DNA from 2 places in the Geobacillus sp. CX412 genome. Region 2 is predicted to be linked to the other one. Evidence: a T-box and tRNA genes for the amino acid it is inferred to sense, from the RefSeq annotation. Region 2 holds a T-box; the other holds one or more tRNA genes.
The links. A T-box is a leader RNA that pairs with one kind of tRNA and senses whether it is charged. The one in region 2 lies ahead of leuS (leucine--tRNA ligase), so its partner is inferred to be a tRNA-Leu.
Positions count from the first base shown of each region.

Region 1 (3,402 bases), 640 kb from region 2:
TTGAGCAATGGGGGGACGCAGGAAGGTAGGGCGAGCAGGCTGCTGGAATAGCCTGTCCAAGCGGTTAGGCTGCCAGATAGGCAAATCCGTCTGGCGCAAAGGCTGAGCCGTGATGGCGAAGGGACCATCGGTCCCGAAGTCCCCGATCCTACACTGCCAAGAAAAGCCTCTAGCGAGGTGAGAGGTGCCCGTACCGCAAACCGACACAGGTAGGCGAGGAGAGAATCCTAAGGTGCGCGGGAGAACTCTCGTTAAGGAACTCGGCAAAATGACCCCGTAACTTCGGGAGAAGGGGTGCTCTCTTGGGTGATGAGCCCGAGAGAGCCGCAGTGAAAAGGCCCAAGCGACTGTTTACCAAAAACACAGGTCTCTGCGAAGCCGAAAGGCGAAGTATAGGGGCTGACACCTGCCCGGTGCTGGAAGGTTAAGGGGAGCGCTTAAGCCGCAAGGCTGAAGGTGCGAACCGAAGCCCAGTAAACGGCGGCCGTAACTATAACGGTCCTAAGGTAGCGAAATTCCTTGTCGGGTAAGTTCCGACCCGCACGAAAGGTGTAACGACTTGGGCACTGTCTCAACGAGAGACCCGGTGAAATCATACTACCTGTGAAGATGCAGGTTACCCGCGACAGGACGGAAAGACCCCGTGGAGCTTTACTGCAGCCTGATATGGAATTTTGGTATCGCTTGTACAGGATAGGTGGGAGCCTGAGAAGCCGGAGCGCCAGCTTCGGTGGAGGCGCCGGTGGGATACCACCCTGGCGGTATTGAAATTCTAACCCGCACCCCTTATCGGGGTGGGAGACAGTGTCAGGTGGGCAGTTTGACTGGGGCGGTCGCCTCCCAAAAGGTAACGGAGGCGCCCAAAGGTTCCCTCAGAATGGTTGGAAATCATTCGTAGAGTGCAAAGGCACAAGGGAGCTTGACTGCGAGACGGACAGGTCGAGCAGGGACGAAAGTCGGGCTTAGTGATCCGGTGGTTCCGTATGGAAGGGCCATCGCTCAACGGATAAAAGCTACCCCGGGGATAACAGGCTGATCTCCCCCAAGAGTCCACATCGACGGGGAGGTTTGGCACCTCGATGTCGGCTCATCGCATCCTGGGGCTGTAGTCGGTCCCAAGGGTTGGGCTGTTCGCCCATTAAAGCGGTACGCGAGCTGGGTTCAGAACGTCGTGAGACAGTTCGGTCCCTATCCGTCGCGGGCGCAGGAAATTTGAGAGGAGCTGTCCTTAGTACGAGAGGACCGGGATGGACGCACCGCTGGTGTACCAGTTGTCCCGCCAGGGGCACCGCTGGGTAGCTATGTGCGGAAGGGATAAGCGCTGAAAGCATCTAAGCGTGAAGCCCCCCTCAAGATGAGATTTCCCATCGCGTCAAGCGAGTAAGATCCCTCGAAGATGACGAGGTCGATAGGTCCGAGGTGGAAGCGTGGCGACACGTGGAGCTGACGGATACTAATCGATCGAGGACTTAACCAAGCGGAAAAGTGGAGGCGAGCGCTTAGCGCCAAAAGAAAAATGTTCTTCGCCCGTAGAGGTGCTTGCACCTCAAGGGAGAAGGTTATTTGGCGCAAGAGAGCTAGGCACCGGAGCTAGACAACGGAAAAGCATAGGCCGCCTATGCAAGACGGCTTCTTCCAAACGGACGGTTATCTAGTTTTGAGGGAATGAAATTTCCCTTGACAATGTCAATGATTGAACTATAATGGAACTTGTCCATTACTTGCCTAGTGACAATAGCGGAGAGGAAACACCCGTTCCCATCCCGAACACGGAAGTTAAGCTCTCCAGCGCCGATGGTAGTTGGGGCCAGCGCCCCTGCAAGAGTAGGTCGTTGCTAGGCAGTTTATTATGGAGGATTAGCTCAGCTGGGAGAGCACTTGCCTTACAAGCAAGGGGTCGGCGGTTCGATCCCGTCATCCTCCACCATTACTTATTACAAATAGAATCAGTTGCTTTTCTCGAATGATGAGCCATTAGCTCAGTAGGTAGAGCATCTGACTTTTAATCAGAGGGTCGGAGGTTCGAATCCTCCATGGCTCACTCTTTGACCGCGGGTGTGGCGGAATTGGCAGACGCGCTAGATTCAGGGTCTAGTGCCCTTTACGGGCGTGGGGGTTCAAGTCCCTTCACCCGCACTCTATAACTCTATATTGAAGATGCGGAAGTAGTTCAGTGGTAGAACACCACCTTGCCAAGGTGGGGGTCGCGGGTTCGAGTCCCGTCTTCCGCTCCATTAATCGCCGGGGTGGCGGAATTGGCAGACGCACAGGACTTAAAATCCTGGGGTAGGTAACTACCGTGCCGGTTCGAGTCCGGCCCTCGGCATATGCGCTCGTAGCTCAATTGGATAGAGCATCTGACTACGGATCAGAAGGTTAGGGGTTCGAATCCTCTCGAGCGCGCCATTACGGGAAGTAGCTCAGCTTGGTAGAGCACATGGTTTGGGACCATGGGGTCGCAGGTTCGAATCCTGTCTTCCCGATTTAGAAAATATGGGGCCTTAGCTCAGCTGGGAGAGCGCCTGCTTTGCACGCAGGAGGTCATCGGTTCGATCCCGATAGGCTCCACTTATTCAAAAATTTAATGTTCTTTGAAAACTGAACAAAACGAAGCGTCCACAACGAAAAGCGAAGGCGACTTGACACCTTCGGTGTCAGTGACGAATTAAATAAGCCAATCAACTTTCTTTTTGGAGAGTTTGATCCTGGCTCAGGACGAACGCTGGCGGCGTGCCTAATACATGCAAGTCGAGCGGACCGAGCGGGAGCTTGCTTCTGTTCGGTTAGCGGCGGACGGGTGAGTAACACGTGGGTAACCTGCCCGTAAGACCGGGATAACTCCGGGAAACCGGGGCTAATACCGGATAACACCGAAGACCGCATGGTCTTTGGTTGAAAGGTGGCTTTTGCTACCACTTACGGATGGGCCCGCGGCGCATTAGCTAGTTGGTGAGGTAACGGCTCACCAAGGCGACGATGCGTAGCCGGCCTGAGAGGGTGACCGGCCACACTGGGACTGAGACACGGCCCAGACTCCTACGGGAGGCAGCAGTAGGGAATCTTCCGCAATGGACGAAAGTCTGACGGAGCGACGCCGCGTGAGCGAAGAAGGTCTTCGGATCGTAAAGCTCTGTTGTTAGGGAAGAAGAAGTACCGTTCGAATAGGGCGGTACGGTGACGGTACCTAACGAGAAAGCCCCGGCTAACTACGTGCCAGCAGCCGCGGTAATACGTAGGGGGCGAGCGTTGTCCGGAATTATTGGGCGTAAAGCGCGCGCAGGCGGTCCCTTAAGTCTGATGTGAAAGCCCACGGCTCAACCGTGGAGGGTCATTGGAAACTGGGGGACTTGAGTGCAGAAGAGGAGAGCGGAATTCCACGTGTAGCGGTGAAATGCGTAGAGA
Region 1 is NZ_CP103461.1:3,373,851-3,377,252, reverse strand. Features, by position in the region: rRNA gene NXM86_RS17690 (23S ribosomal RNA) at 1-1,477, shown strand, start outside; rRNA gene rrf (5S ribosomal RNA) at 1,725-1,841, shown strand; tRNA gene NXM86_RS17680 (tRNA-Val) at 1,852-1,927, shown strand; tRNA gene NXM86_RS17675 (tRNA-Lys) at 1,969-2,041, shown strand; tRNA gene NXM86_RS17670 (tRNA-Leu) at 2,052-2,136, shown strand; tRNA gene NXM86_RS17665 (tRNA-Gly) at 2,160-2,234, shown strand; tRNA gene NXM86_RS17660 (tRNA-Leu) at 2,241-2,326, shown strand; tRNA gene NXM86_RS17655 (tRNA-Arg) at 2,330-2,406, shown strand; tRNA gene NXM86_RS17650 (tRNA-Pro) at 2,410-2,483, shown strand; tRNA gene NXM86_RS17645 (tRNA-Ala) at 2,496-2,568, shown strand; rRNA gene NXM86_RS17640 (16S ribosomal RNA) at 2,688-3,402, shown strand, end outside.
Region 1: it has a tRNA-Leu gene. The T-box ahead of leuS (leucine--tRNA ligase) is inferred to sense a tRNA for this amino acid. The anticodon was not compared.

Region 2 (3,402 bases):
GCCCCACCGATATACACGTCAACCGGAAGCCATTTTTTCAATTTTTCCGGATCGGCAAGCTGTTTATCGTTATGCGGGTCAATATAGCGCAAATAATACCAGCAGCTTCCTGCCCATTGCGGCATCGTATTCGTTTCACGGCGTCCTTTTTTTCCTGTTTTCGGATCGACGACATTCACCCATTCTTCGATGTTCGCAAGCGGCGATTCTCCTGTACCCGACGGTTTAATTTGATCCGTTTTTGGAAGCTTTAACGGAAGTTCTTCTTCCGGCACCGGCGTCATGGTACCGTCTTCCCAGTGGATGATCGGGATCGGTTCGCCCCAGTAGCGCTGACGGCTGAACAACCAGTCGCGGAGGCGGTATGTGACTTTCTTTTGCCCTTTTCCATTGGCTTCTAGCCATTCAATCATTTTCTTGATCGCTTCTTCTTTGTTGAGACCGTTTAAGAAATCGGAGTTAATATGTTCTCCGTCGCCCGTATACGCTTCTTTCGCAATATCGCCGCCGGCGACCACTTCTTTGATTGGCAAATTAAATTTTTTCGCAAATTCATAGTCGCGCTCATCGTGTGCTGGCACGGCCATAATCGCGCCCGTACCGTAGCTCATTAACACATAATCAGCAATCCAAATTGGCAGCTTCTCGCCAGTGACCGGATGAATCGCGTATGCACCGGTGAATACTCCTGTTTTTTCTTTCGCCAAATCCGTACGCTCAAGGTCGCTTTTGCTTTTAATTGTATCTAAATATGCCTCTACTGCCGCTTTTTGTTCCGGAGTTGTAATTTTTTCGACAAGAGGATGTTCAGGCGCCAACACGGTATATGTTGCGCCAAACAGCGTATCTGGGCGAGTTGTAAAGACAGTGAACGTTTCATCATGGCCATCAACTTCAAAACGAATTTCTGCCCCTTCTGAGCGCCCAATCCAGTTTCGCTGCATTTCTTTAACGCTTTCCGGCCAATCTAGCTCTTCTAAGTCTTCCAAAAGGCGATCCGCATACGCTGTAATGCGAAGCAGCCACTGTTTCATCGGTTTGCGGATGACTGGATGGCCGCCGCGTTCGCTTTTTCCGTCAATTACTTCTTCATTTGCCAGCACCGTTCCTAGCGCCGGGCACCAGTTGACCGGAACTTCATCCATATAAGCTAATCCTTTTTCATACATCTTTAAGAAAATCCATTGTGTCCATTTATAGTAATTCGGATCGGTCGTATTAATTTCTCGGTCCCAGTCGTACGAAAATCCTAACGATTTAATTTGGCGGCGGAATGTATTAATGTTTTTCTCCGTAAATTCCGCAGGGTCATTTCCAGTATCAAGAGCGTATTGCTCAGCAGGCAATCCGAAAGCGTCCCATCCCATCGGATGAAGCACGTTATATCCTTGCATTCGCTTCATTCGTGCTAAAATATCCGTCGCTGTGTAGCCTTCCGGGTGTCCGACGTGAAGCCCAGCTCCCGAAGGATACGGGAACATATCTAGCACATAAAATTTCGGTTTGTCATCGTCATCGACCGTTTTAAACGTTTTATTTTTTTCCCAGTATTCTTGCCATTTTTTTTCGATTTCCCGATGATTAAAGCTCATTGTCTTTCCTCCTATTCTTTTTTCATATCCATCATTGTTAACGAAAATACGTATGAAAAAACCCCCCATCCCAAAAGGGACGAGAGGTGAAAATTCCCGCGGTACCACCCTTCTTAGCATGCATCAGCGCATGCTCACTCAATATCGTTAACGCAGATTCACGGCGAACATTACGAGGCAACCACACAGCCGCTCATGTTCGCAACTCCAAGGCGAGTTCGTGAACAAACTTCGGTTGACTCGCACCAGCCGTCAACTCTCTGCAGTCCGTTTTGTTCACTACTACTCCTTTTCACCGTTATTTACCGATATTGTTCGTGTATAATATTTTAAAAAATTTGTCGTTTTATTGCAAGTAGGGAAAATAGAGATTGTCAATATCCGCGCGTCGCTTGTGTTATTCATCTATTCTATGCCACATTTCCCGCGGATTCAGCTCATATATGCCGTTTTCGATGAGGATTGTCAACCTCCATATTTTTTCAGATAAAAAATGAAGCAGAGAACATGTCTACCCTACTGTAAGCGTTTGTTTCCCTTTGCTTTGCTTCTTTGGCAAGTTCCGGTCATAGAAGAACGTCGTGACAAGCGAAAGTGCGGAAAAGAAAACAAGCGCGGCAAACAGTGGTTTCATGCCAGCGTAATCAGCGATCAACCCGCCAAGCACCGGACCGACCATCCGCCCTGCGGTAGCCGTGCTGTTGACAAATCCTTGGTAAAACCCTTCTTTCCCTGCAGGAGCGAGCTCGCTTGCCACCGTTGGAATCGCCGGCCAGACGATCATCTCCGCCATCGTCAAGACGACCATCGCAACGGCAAATTCCACGAATGAATCTGCTTCTAGCAATAAAGCAAACGAAACGACAAAAATCGCAAACCCGACCAGCATTTGCTTCTTGATATAAGGCATCCATCGCCGGATCACGACAGACAAGAGCGGCTGCACCAATACAATCAGCGCGCCGTTGATTGTCCAAAGGAGACTATATTGCCGCAGCGGAATATGAAGTGTCTGCGTATAAGCAGCAATCGTCGTCGGCCATTGCACATAGCTGATCCAGCATAAAAAATAACCGATACAAAGCGTCACTAGCGCGTACCAATTGGCCCGCGCCTCTCCTTTCACTGCTTCCGCCTCCTTTGATTTTGCCGCTTTGACAGCGCGGACATGACGCAATCCAAACACGATAAGCAAGCAAAAGACGGCGTATAGCAATAAATTGGCAAGGAAAATAAGCGTAAACGAATACGATGCGACTACGCCGCCAAGCGCCGAACCAACTGCCACGCCAATATTTTGCGCGACATAAAGCCCGTTAAATGCCCGTCTTCCGCCCTCTGGCCAAATTGCTCCCGCATACGCAGCCGCTACTGGAAATACAATCCCGCTTCCCATCCCGATGATCGTTAAAAAGATGGCGTAATGCGGCCAGCCATGAAAGAAAACAAGGCCAACAAGCGCGGACATCGTCGCGACAATTCCGATCACCATCGACTTAAAACCGCCAATTTTATCAAACAATAGCCCTCCGGCTAAGTTTCCAACCACGCTTGCTCCGGAATTGAGCATGAGCACCATTCCAGCGACAGAGAGTGATTTGCCAAGCTGCTCATGAACGTAAATCGTATTCATCGGCCATAAAAAAGAAGCCCCTGTCACGTTGATGGCCATGCCGATCATTAATATCCAAAGCGCACGGGGCATATGTAATCCTCCTTCAATATTTGAGTAACAAAGTAAATTGTATGTAGATGGATGAAAAAAGGCAATAAAAAAGCTTGTCGACTTTGTCGACAAGCTTTTTCACTC
Region 2 is NZ_CP103461.1:573,796-577,197, reverse strand. Features, by position in the region: gene leuS (leucine--tRNA ligase) at 1-1,592, opposite strand, end outside; T-box leader at 1,665-1,897, opposite strand; gene NXM86_RS03005 (MDR family MFS transporter) at 2,104-3,297, opposite strand; gene NXM86_RS03000 (hypothetical protein) at 3,397-3,402, opposite strand, start outside.